3 regions of the Bacillus sp. AP8 genome follow, and region 3 is predicted to be linked to each of the others. Evidence: riboswitches for the same ligand, from Rfam matches in the RefSeq annotation. Region 3 holds a riboswitch; each other region holds the start of a gene.
What was found. A riboswitch is a leader RNA that binds a small molecule or an ion and turns the genes downstream of it on or off. The one in region 3 is predicted to bind S-adenosylmethionine.
Positions count from the first base shown of each region.

Region 1: another riboswitch for S-adenosylmethionine. It lies ahead of BN349_RS03705 (methionine ABC transporter ATP-binding protein); the one in region 3 lies ahead of BN349_RS02375 (cyclase family protein).
Region 2: another riboswitch for S-adenosylmethionine. It lies ahead of BN349_RS18455 (O-acetylhomoserine aminocarboxypropyltransferase/cysteine synthase family protein); the one in region 3 lies ahead of BN349_RS02375 (cyclase family protein).

Region 1 is NZ_CAPG01000020.1:41,784-45,891, reverse strand. Features, by position in the region: gene BN349_RS03715 (MetQ/NlpA family ABC transporter substrate-binding protein) at 1-803, opposite strand, end outside; gene BN349_RS03710 (methionine ABC transporter permease) at 825-1,496, opposite strand; gene BN349_RS03705 (methionine ABC transporter ATP-binding protein) at 1,486-2,499, opposite strand; SAM riboswitch class I at 2,734-2,838, opposite strand; gene BN349_RS03700 (5-methyltetrahydropteroyltriglutamate--homocysteine S-methyltransferase) at 3,199-4,108, opposite strand, start outside.
Region 2 is NZ_CAPG01000076.1:79,403-83,510, reverse strand. Features, by position in the region: gene BN349_RS18470 (toprim domain-containing protein) at 18-371, shown strand; gene BN349_RS18465 (thioredoxin family protein) at 808-1,119, shown strand; gene BN349_RS18460 (alkyl sulfatase C-terminal domain-containing protein) at 1,447-1,785, shown strand; SAM riboswitch class I at 1,880-1,984, shown strand; gene BN349_RS18455 (O-acetylhomoserine aminocarboxypropyltransferase/cysteine synthase family protein) at 2,075-3,397, shown strand; SAM riboswitch class I at 3,513-3,620, shown strand; gene BN349_RS18450 (methionine ABC transporter ATP-binding protein) at 3,739-4,108, shown strand, end outside.
Region 3 is NZ_CAPG01000012.1:68,475-72,582, reverse strand. Features, by position in the region: gene BN349_RS02385 (DUF5983 family protein) at 46-348, opposite strand; gene BN349_RS02380 (DUF2179 domain-containing protein) at 454-978, opposite strand; gene BN349_RS02375 (cyclase family protein) at 1,571-2,308, opposite strand; SAM riboswitch class I at 2,432-2,533, opposite strand; partial or broken gene BN349_RS23115 (AmiS/UreI family transporter) at 2,716-3,324, opposite strand; gene BN349_RS02365 (NupC/NupG family nucleoside CNT transporter) at 3,484-4,108, opposite strand, start outside.

The DNA of each region.
Region 1 (4,108 bases), on a different contig from region 3:
TTTCCAAAGCCAGGAAACTCATCATCAATGATCTTTTCAAATTCATCCGATTCAATAACAGATTTAATATCTTTTGCTAGCTGTGAATCCTCATTTTTGGCTGTAATAGCTACAATATTTCTGTAAGGATCAAGCATGTTCTCAAGAGCTAAAGCACTTAATAAATCCATTTTAGCAGCAAGTGCAAAGTTACCTGGTACAGCAGCTAAATCAGCACTATCAACAGAACGTGGTAGCTGACCTGATTCTAACGGTTGAAATTTAAGTTTTTTCTTGTTTTCTACTACATCTTTTTCGGAAACAGTTAATGGATCGGCTTTTTTATCTACAACAATGATACCTTCATCTTGCAATGTATTAAATGCACGAGCAGCATTTGTTGGATCATTCGGAATCGTAATAGTTGAACCTTCTTTAATTTCATCTAACGATTTATATTTATTAGAATAAATACCCATTGGTGCAGTTGGAACTGAAATTAATGCTGTTAAATCCATTTTGTTTTCTTTTTCAAAGTTTTCTAGATAAATCGTATGTTGGAAAAGGTTCGCTTGAATCTCATCATTATTTAACGCTTTATTCGGCTGAATATAATCACTAAACTCAACTACTTTTACTTTATAGCCTAATTTTTCTAAGCCCGGTTTAATCGCTTTTGTCACCATATCACTATAAGGACCTGATGTTGCACCAAATTTGATGCTTTTTGAATCTGCTCCTGACTTCTCACTGCTGTCATTACCACACGCAGCAAGTGCAGCCACTACTACTAATAAAATAATTGCTGTTAACCACTTTTTCATTATTCTTCTCCTACTTTCTATTTATCTTTTATCTACAACTTTGGCGATAAAATCACCAGCAAATTGGATTACCTGAACTAAAATAATTAAAATTAACACTGTGACAATCATAATAGTGTTATCGTAACGATAATATCCATAGCGGATTGCTAAATCCCCTATACCGCCACCACCAACGGTTCCAGCCATAGCCGAGAAACCAATTAAACTAATTAATGTTAATGTAATACCAGAAATAATCCCTGATCTAGCTTCTAAAAGAAGAACATCTTTTATGATCATCCACGGAGTAGCTCCTACCGCAGTAGCTGCTTCAATAATTCCTCTATCAATCTCTCGTAAAGCTGTTTCTACAATTCTTGCAAAAAAAGGTATAGCTGCAACTGATAGTGATACACTAGCCGCTACTGGTCCAATGGTTGTTTTAACAATTGCATTAGTTAACGGAATAAGAGCCACAATTAATATAATAAATGGAATGGATCGAACCAGATTCACGATAAATCCTAAAATACTTTGAACTGCACGATTTTCCATAAATAAGCCTTTATCGGTAACATATAAAAGAATACCTACTGGTAATCCGATAACAACGGAAACAATTAATGAAATCGAAACCATATAAACGGTTTGAAAAAAAGCCGTATTAATATCTGGAATTAATTCGATCAAATGATTTAAATCAAAGCCCATTGTGTAACACCTCCACCTGTGCATATCGTTCTTCAATATAAGTAATGGCCTTTTGAATTTCTTCTTTCGTTCCTTTTAGCTCCATTAAGAAAATTCCTAGTGGCAAGTCTTGTATATATTCAATCGATCCATGTAGGAAATTCCCCTTCACATTGAATTGCTGAAGCATGTCTGAAATAACCCCTTCTCCAGCAACTTCCCCTCTAAATGTTACTTTTACAATCGGATCCTGACATTTCTCCAAAATGATATTTGGAATATCAAATGATACAACACTTGAAATGAACTCTTTTGTTAAATCCTCTTTTGGACTAGCGAAAATGTCATATACATCACCATCCTCTATTACTTTTCCATTCTGCATGATAGCCATTCGATTACATATTTCTTTGACCACGTTCATTTCATGAGTAATTAATACAATAGTAATATCCAACTCTTTATTGATTCTCTTCAATAAATTTAAGATTGACTTTGTTGTAGTTGGATCGAGGGCTGAGGTTGCTTCATCACATAAAAGAACTGTTGGATTATTCGCAAGAGCTCTAGCAATGGCAACACGTTGTTTTTGTCCTCCGCTAAGCTGCGAAGGATATACATCACGCTTATCAGCCAGACCAACCATTTCTAAGAGCTCCTCTACACGTCCCTTTATCGAGCTTTGAGGTGCTTTCGCTGCTTTTAAGGAAAAAGCTACATTTTCATATACCGTTTTTTGACTAATTAAATAAAAATGCTGAAAAATCATTCCGATTTTTAATCTTGCTAAGCGTAACTCTCCACTGCGTAAAGATGTAAGATTGACTCCATCAATAGTTACACTTCCTGAGGTTGGTCTTTCTAATAAGTTAATGCATCGTAGCAAAGAGCTTTTCCCTGCTCCTGAATATCCTACAATACCGAAAATCTCTCCCTTCTCAATTGTTAGAGAGACGTTATCAACACCTTTTACTATGCCACTTTTCGTTTGATAATTTTTCGAAAGATTTTGTATTTTTATCATACTTAACCCTCTTTCCTTTCGTATAAGAAAACCATCTCTGGTTTTGTTAGTTTTCAATCAAGTAAAGCTTCATTCTGTTAGCAAATTAAAGAAAAATTCACGCATGAAATGATTCAATCTACAGATATCATCATCCATCTAATAAAACCAAATAAATTCTAAACAGTTCACTATGCCAACCATACAAAAAATGCCTCTTTCATCTGAAAGAGGCACCGAAATCCGACTAATTTCGACTTATCTTTCAGAATGAAAATCATTCTGCAGGAATTGGCACCTTCCCTTTTGGGGGTTGCCGGACGTCATAGGGCCATGTCCCTCGGTCACTCTGGATAAGTTTCTTATTGATTTTTTGTAATTTCGATAGTACTAATTAAATCGAAATTTGTCAATATAATAAATTTTTAAAATTTTCTATTGAAACGCTTTCATTATAGAAAAACAGGCGAAAAATGTCGAAAAAAATATTTTTTATCTTTTATAGTATTTTTATAGGATAAAGTGTTTTTAAAAATATTATCCTCTTTCTTCATAAGAATTTGTTACATTTCATTGTTATTCATCAATCGATTCATTCACTTTCCCACTATTCATTTCTTGTTAAGAATGAAAAGCCACATATAACAGTCCTTTAAAAAAGAGCTTATTGAAAAGAGTATCTTTCTCTTCTCAACAAGCTCGTCTTTCTATTACTAGAGATTATTTCCATACATTCTCTGCAATGCTAATAACATGTCTAATCTTGTCCCATTGTTCTTCTTCTGTAATCAAATTTCCTTCTTCAGTAGAAGAAAATCCACATTGCGGACTAAGACATAATTGTTCTAATGGAATATATCGAGTGGCCTCTTTTATTCTCTTTTTTATCTTTTCAGGATCCTCTAATTCACCAAATTTTGAGGTAATTAACCCTAATACAATCTTCAAATCTTTCCTGTTTACATAACGTAATGGCTCAAAGCCTCCTGATCTTTCATCGTCAAATTCGAGAAATAATCCGTCTACATCTAAGCCCCCAAAAATAATTTCTGCTGCAAATTCATAGCCACCACTTGACATATATGTAGATTTAAAATTGCCTCTACAAATATGCATAGTTATCGTCATATCCTCTGGCTTATGAGCGAGGGATTCATTAATAACTCTCGCATAAATATACGCTAATTTATTCGGGTCTTGCCCTTTTACTCGAAGTTTTTCTCTACCTTCTTCAGAGAATAAAGATGCCCAAGAAGTGTCATCTAATTGTAAATAACGACATCCCGCTTGATAAAAGGCTTGAATTGCTTTTTGGTATGTAATGATTAAATCATCGATTAACTCTTCCTCAGTTGAATAAATTTGTTCATCTACTGTAGCTCTAGCAAGTAGCATATTGGGGCTAGGTATCGTAAATTTCGCTATATGGTCTCCAGCAATTGAATGAAGAAATGCATAATCTTCTAAAAAAGGATGATGACCAAAATCAATTTTCCCAATTACTCGAATCCCATCAGCTCTAGTTTCAATCCCTTTAAACTGGAGCCCACTATCTTTTTTATAGAATTCAACTCCAACAAGCCCACCTAAAAAGTCAAAGTGCCACCAAGTTCTTCTTAGTTCTCCATCA
Region 2 (4,108 bases), on a different contig from region 3:
TGAAGTAGGTGAAGGATATGGATAACCTTCAAAGTGATAAGGTGATTATTGTTGAAGGAACGTCAGATAAGAAAAAGGTACAACAAGTATTAAAAGAAGATGTTAAAATATATTGTACAAATGGAACCATTTCTTATCAAAAAATGGATACTTACGTAGATGAGTTATTCGATAAAGATGTGTATATCCTTGTAGATCGTGATGAGTCTGGTGATAAACTTAGGAAACAATTTAAACGGGAAATGCCTGCTGCTATCCATTTATATATTGATAAATCATATAAAGAAGTTGCGTCAGCACCCTATCATCATATTGCAACTGTATTATTAAGTGCGAACTTTGAGATACATAGTGAATATTTAACCATGTAGATGAAATCTATGAGAGATAAAAAAACTTATTACAGGTTGCGTGCTCTTTTGCTGTCTAACCTTACACCTGACATGCTCGGGCTATAAGCCATTTCTCTTTTCGGAAGGAGCAAGCCCACTCCTTCCTGCAAGACTCGTCTTATAGGCTCCCGCATGTCTCCTTTTTAAATTGGAAACATATTCGGGCATGAAATATATTAATGTTAGTTATTTGTATTATAGATAGAAGAGAAAGGACCGGTGTCGGTTTTTCTTATAATAAAGAGAGATAAAAAATGGAACATAGACTACTGTCTAGCGAACACCGCCTAGCCCCTCGAGGCTTAAGCTCATCCAAATAGAAGGTCAAAGAATAACCTTCTATCTGGCTCATCTTATGCTGATCGGGGCTGACCAAGGCGGTTACGCTTTTCTGAAAAAGGATGAAAGAATTGTTATGATGGTTTGGAATGGGGAAGAGATTCAAAAGAAAATTGAAAATCAAGATAGTTTTTGCTTGTATTTATTTACCCCTATCTGTGGGACATGTCAAGTTGCTTCTAGAATGTTAATGGTTATTAAAGAGATTGTTCCAAACATTCAAATAGGCAAAACAGATGTGAATTATATTAGAAAGTTGGCTGAAGACTATAAGGTAGAAAGTGTACCGTGTTTACTTATCTTTAAAAAAGGTCAGATAATAAAAAAAATATATGCATTTCAATCTGTACCTTACCTATTAGAAGTGCTGAATGAGAATTTTCAATGATATTATAATAGTTTCTTTTTAAAAGAGACTCTTTAAAGTTTATTGTTGATAATAGCTTCAACCTTCATTTTTCGTGATAAGTGTCACCCCCTTTTTGCTCGTTCCTTCTTCTGGGGTTTGACATGCTGTTTTTTGATTAAGTATCAGTAGTAATGTATTACAGAACCTTGTTCAACAAGGGATTAAATCAAATTATATAGACAAGATGACTGTGAAATGTAATGAGAATCGACAAAAATAAAATACTTGTCGAGTGTTTTTTAAAGGATTCTTCATGATGAGTGTTGTATATCTACTTCTAAGTGAATGGAAAAAGGAGTGGAGCTAATGGAAACAATTTTACGGTCATTACTTGCTAGTATTCAAAACAGAGAACAGTTACAGGTTCTGCTTAAGAAAGCTCATACAAGAGTGATCTTTTCTGATAATGAACAAAGATGGCATTTATTTCTATCAAATAATGAAGTACACACACAGAATACGGATAAAGGAACGTATCAAATTCTTATCTTTGGAGAAAAAAAGGAGCTGGAGCAATTATTATGTGGAGAAATATCCTTAAGGCAGCTTCAAAGATTAAATAAAATAAAAATTCAGGGTAATTATAGACAGGTTCTGTTACTTGAAGCACTACTACTTTTGAGTAGAGGACCAGTAGTTGTCTGAAATGTAATAATTTTTAAAAAATATATTGACGTACTTCTTATAAGGTGATAATATTCCTATTAAATAGATTGGTTTTATTTGGATATAAGTGAATATCTTATCAAGAGAGGTGGAGGGAATGGCCCAATGAAGCCCAGCAACCGGTATCTATATACACGGTGCTAATTCCAGCAGAATATCTATTCTGTGAAGATGAGAAGTACAGGTCATTAAGCTTCTTCTTATCAGAGGAAGCTTTTATTTGTTTCTGTTAAATAGACTGAATATTACATTTATAGGAGGAAAAATCATGAGCGATAATCAAAAAAAGTATAGCTTCGAAACGTTAAGTGTCCATGGAGGTTTACAAGTAGATCCAGTAACAGGAGCTCGTTCCACTCCGATTTATCAAAGTAACGCTTATGTATTTAAGGATAGTGAACATGCAGCGAATTTATTTGGTTTGAAAGAACCAGGTTATATTTATACGCGCATTCATAATCCGACGGTAACAGTATTTGAAGAACGAGTTGCTTTACTTGAAGGTGGTATTGGAGCTCTTGCCGTTTCGAGTGGAATGGCTGCTATAACTCTAGCTATATTAAATCTAGCAGAAGCTGGAGATGAGATTGTTGCGGCTTCTCATTTATATGGCGGTACATTTAATTTATTTGCTAATACTCTACCGAAATACGGGATCAAAGTTCATTTAGTCGATGCTGAAGATCCAGAAAACATTAGAGCAGCTATTACTCCTAAAACAAAAGCAGTCTTTGCTGAAACGATAGGAAATCCAAGTTTACATGTTTTAGATATTGAAAAAGTGGCTGAAATAGCACACGAAAATGGTATTCCATTAATCATTGATAATACTTTTGCGACACCATATTTATGCAAACCAATTGAGTATGGAGCAGATATTGTTATTCATTCGGCAACTAAATGGCTTTTAGGAAATGGAACAACATTAGGTGGAATAATCATTGACGCCGGTAAGTTTGACTGGAGTACAGGTAAGTTTCCTAGCTTTACAACACCTGATCCTAGCTATAATAATCTTGTCTACAGTGATGCACTTGGAGCGGCTGCATACATTACAAAAGCTCGAGTACAATTACTTCGTGACCTAGGTCCAGCTATTAGTCCAAATAGTGCCTTTCAATTTGTTCTTGGTTTAGAAACCCTTCATGTTCGCATGAAGGAACATATTGCGAATACAAAGAAAGTCGTTGAATATTTACAAAACCATCCTGCTGTAAAATGGGTACTATATCCAGGAGATAAAGATAATAAAAATTATGCACTAGCTGAAAAATATTTACCAAAAGGTGCAGGAGCAGTCGCTGTATTTGGTATTGAAGGTGGAAGAGAAGCGGGTGCTAAATTGATTGACAGTATTCAACTGTGGAGTCACGTAGCAAATGTGGGTGACGCTAAAAGTTTAATCATTCACCCGGCAAGTACAACGCATCAACAATTAAGTGCGGAAGAGCTAAAGCTGTCTGGTGTGTCTGAAGATTTAGTTCGTTTATCGATAGGAATTGAGAATGTAGATGATTTGATTGCAGAGTTAGAAGAAGCCATTAAAGTAGCTACTGGAAAAACATCGATAAACCCTATCTCTGTTTCATAAAAATGGATGGAAATACTGTCAAATTGAGTGAAATAAGTTGACAGTAAATTTATATAGTGATAGAATCACCTTACTAAAATATTTATTCTAACAACAATTAAATATTTTTTTGAAACTCTTATCAAGAGTGGTGGAGGGATGTGCCCAATGAAGCCCGGCAACCGTCAATTAATTTGAAATGGTGCCAAATCACACAAAGTAGTTATACTTTGGTAGATGAGAGAAAGGTCAAGCTTAGATTATTATGCCTTTCTGCTCTTCTTGCAGAAAGGTTTTTGTTGTTTAGGGCAATGTATAAATAAATATTTGTCCAAATGGTTATGGACAAAGAGGTGATCAATATGATTAAAATTCAAAACGTATCAAAATTATTCTCCATTGGGTTGAAGGATAAATTGAAAGCTGTAGACTCTGTTTCAATTGATATTGAACCAGGTGAAATATTTGGAGTAATTGGCTATAGTGGAGCTGGAAAAAGTACTCTTATTCGAATGTTAAATGGTCTTGAAGTACCAACTACGGGAACAATAACAGTAGCTGAACAAGAAATTTCTGCTATAAAAGGTGCAAAACTTCGTAAAGCACGACATGAGATTGGAATGATCTTTCAGCATTTTAACCTATTGTGGTCTAGAACAGTTAGTGAAAATATTGCATTTCCATTGGAAATTGCCGGTGTTGACAAAAGTACTAGACTTAAAAGGGTAAATG
Region 3 (4,108 bases):
AAAATAAAAAAAAGGCTGCTCCATTTGCTGAGCAGCCATTCTCATTTAATCTTGATATTTTGGTAAATCTTCAATTATATCTTCATTACGATCTATTAATATCCAACTACAGTTATTCTTCAGTGCATACTGATAAACATCACAGAATTCTAAAGGTATCGAAGTACTACTTTTAATTCTCTCACTAAATACTTTATCATCCACTGGAATAAACCAACCATCTTGCGCCTTTTTGTATACGCTTACGTCTTTCTCCCCTTTATCTGATAATGGTATTTGATTATTTAGCCATTTATATGATTCTATCGTTAGATGTACACTTGAAATCGTTAAGATACTACTAATCATGATGAGCTCCTCCATTAGTTACGAAATTCTTCTAAAGAACCTCCTGCAAATCTAATTCAATAAGCTGTTCACTATATATTTAGCATTCGTATAACATTTTCAAAGTTATTTCATTTTTCTTTTTTTCATATTTTTCAATATATAACCACCAATAAATCTTCTTGGTTCATATGAGATTACAAATGCATTTGGTTCATACTCTTCTATTATTTTAATTAAATCTGCTTCTAAATTTCTTTTTGTTAGTATTTCTAATTTATATCGAACACTTGTCATTCCTTCACCCTTAAAGACAGTCACACCATAACCAGCCTGCCGAAGGTCTTGAATCAGTTCTTCATTTTTTTGAGGTAGATTCACATTGAAAGTCGTATAGCCAATGGCTAATTTTTGTTCAATCTTTGTACCTATTAAAATACCCATTCCAAATCCAAGTGCATACACAAGCAACCCCGCAAAGCTTTGGTTACCATTAAAAACAATTGAAAGTCCAAATACGTATATTAAAGCTTCCATAAAACCTAATATTGATGCTGGAATGGTCAGATTTTTCACTAAAAATATCGTACGCAACGTAAAACAAGGTACATAAATAAGTTGTAATAAAAGAATCAAAATAATATCTTTCAAGTTCAGTACCTCCATCCATTTACAAAGATGAATTTTCAAAATAATTATCACATCTACTATAGCTCTTAAATGTTATATTCTCAAATATTACCCTAATAAAAATAATAAAAACTTTTTTAATGTAAAGCTGTTTTCAATATCACAGTGTTAAAAGAATCCATTCTGTTCACTTACTGCCGCCGAATGCCAAGCTTCCTTGCTCGTTCCCCATTTTGCGGCCTTGTCACTCTCAATTCTTCCGAATGAGTCTCATGGAACCACTCAATCAATTCTTGCTAAAAATCAGGATTAATGTATTACAAAAGCAAACTACAATACTGACATTTGTTATTTTCGATTTACCAAGCATTCCCCTACTTATAACTACTTCGTCATAAAAATATAAAAGGCATCATAAAAACTATCAATCAGCTTTTGTGATGCCTTCTAAATTTATAAATTATCATTCTATCCATATTCAATCAATTACGAATATGATAAAACTTCACTAACTCTCTTTCTATTTGACTGTTTTGATAAAGAATTCTTTCTTTTTCTCTAACGTTCATCACTATTATCATTCCTCTTTTATGGAAAGCATATGTATCCATAATTAAGGTAGGATAGCGAAAGATCTTACAGGAAAACCAGATGCTTTTTCAGGCTTTGGAACAATATTCACAATAACAGCACCTTTTGGTGGTAATTGATCCAAATTCTTTAATAATTCAATTTGATATGTATCTTGATCAAGTACATAATACTCGGCTAATAGTACTCCATTTTTTTGAAAATCAACACTTGCATCTGTATCAAATGTTTCATGTCCAATAGCTTTAATCTGTCTCTCTTCGAATAAAAACTTTAATGCTTCAACTGACCAACCAGGAGCATGATTATTCCCTTCTTCATCCTTATTATTAAAAGCTTTTTCATCTGGCCAACGCTTACTCCAATCTGTTCGTAAGGCGACAAAACTTCCGTCACTAATTCTTCCATTGACTTCTTCGAATTGAAGAATATCTTCAACCGTTAAAACATAGTCGTTATTCTCAGCTGCCTCTTTTGATTTATCAATAACAATTAAAGGTAGGATCAATTCCTTTAAATCAATTTCATCTAGGAATCTTTGCCCGCGAACAAAATGAATTGGGGCATCGATGTGTGTGCCATATTGTCCTGCAAACTTAAAACTTTGTGCCAAAAATCCATCGTCATGAGTAAATAATGTTTGAAACTGTGCAGCATCGAATGCCGAAAAATGTGGAGATTCTGGTCCGAAGGTATGCGTTAAATCGACCCATTTCTTTTCTTTTAGTAGTTGGATTGCTTGTAATACTTCATTTGACATATTAATCACCTCAAAATATTGTAATTTAACTTCATCGAGTTCATAAAAACAATCTCGATAACGTCAATATAAAAAACCTCTTCCATTGTTAAGAAGAGGTTTTGGCATCAGAGTTATCGACTCTTCTTATCTTCAAGCATAGTTGCTTCTGGAATTAGCACAGTACTTAAAAAGTCTGTTGCTGAGGATTCAAAGGGCCAGTCCCTCCTCCTCTCTTGATAAGAAAGTTACTTATTCAATATATTTCGATTTTCTTCCTTCAAAAATGATAGGATTTGATACTACTGTACAAGCGATTTTTTTAAAAGTCAATATTTTTTGATAATTCAGATTAAAATATTTTGTAATGCAACCTTAAAATAATATTCCACATTAATGTTAATCATTATTTCTTCCCATCATTTTTTCTATTTATCAAATCTGATTAATATATCTTTAATATCATTTGCCTCTTTTATAAAATAGATGATAGAAGCAAGTAAAATGATTAGCCATAGTCTTTGAATAAACTGATCTTGCCAAACACCTATTAAATATAAAATAGCAGGTAAAGTTAATGTAACCCATGATTGTACGAACGCGACTTTACTTACATATTGTTCTACTGGTTTTTTTAAAATATTTAATACGTAAAACAAGTACCAAAGAAATGCCTACATAAACCACGTTAAACTATTCACATAATCATGAAAATGATAAACTGAAATAATGGCATACATGATAGCTATAATGGAAACCCATAGCGAAAACCAACCTAAACCACTTCCATCCATTCCCTTATAAAAAGTAAAGCTCACATAAAGAAACGTCAATCCAAACAAGAACGTAGCTGCATATCCATATATCGTCCAATTACTTTGATCAGAAATAATGATTAAATAAAAGGGAATGATCACTTGTAATATTCCTACAAATAAATTAAAAATAGCTACACTTTTAGTGTCTGCTTTTCCTGAAAGCATAAAACTATTTAGAAACAACGTAGCTCCAGAGAGTAATATACCTACATAAGCCATAATCCAAGCCTTCCTTCATATGTTCCAATCTATTTATACATGAATGTTTCTCGATTTTTTACTCGTCCGAAGAGTGTTAATTTGGTCAAGAATGCCATCGATATCTTGACACATTCACTAAATTCAAATGAGTATCAATCAAAAGTTAAACAGGCTTTTTTATATAACTAACCCAACAACAATTCCTGATAATAAACTTACCAAAGTTGCACCGTATAAGAGTTTTAATCCAAAGCGAGCTACAACATTCCCTTGTTTTTCATTCAACCCTTTAACCGCCCCTGCAATAATACCAATTGAAGAAAAATTCGCGAATGAAACTAGAAAAACAGAAATAATTCCTAATGATCGATTACTAAAACTAGCTGCAATTTCACCTAAACTTATCATTGCAACAAATTCATTTGTAACAAGTTTAGTTGCCATAATACCACCAGCAGCTACTGCTTCAGACCATGGAATTCCCATTAAAAAGGCAATTGGTGCAAAGATATATCCTAGAATATCTTGGAATGATATCCCTATTGCCATATCAAAAATAGCATTAATAAAAGTCATTAAGGCGACAAAACCAATTAACATCGCTCCAACAATAACAGCCACTTTGAAGCCATCCATTATATATTCTCCTAGCATTTGAAAAAAAGACTGCTTCTCTTCCTCAATAACCAAAAGATCTTCCTCAGGATTCACTTTATATGGATTAATAACAGAAGCGATGATAAAACCTCCAAAAAGGTTCAATACAATAGCCGTAACAACATATTTGGGATCAATCATTGTC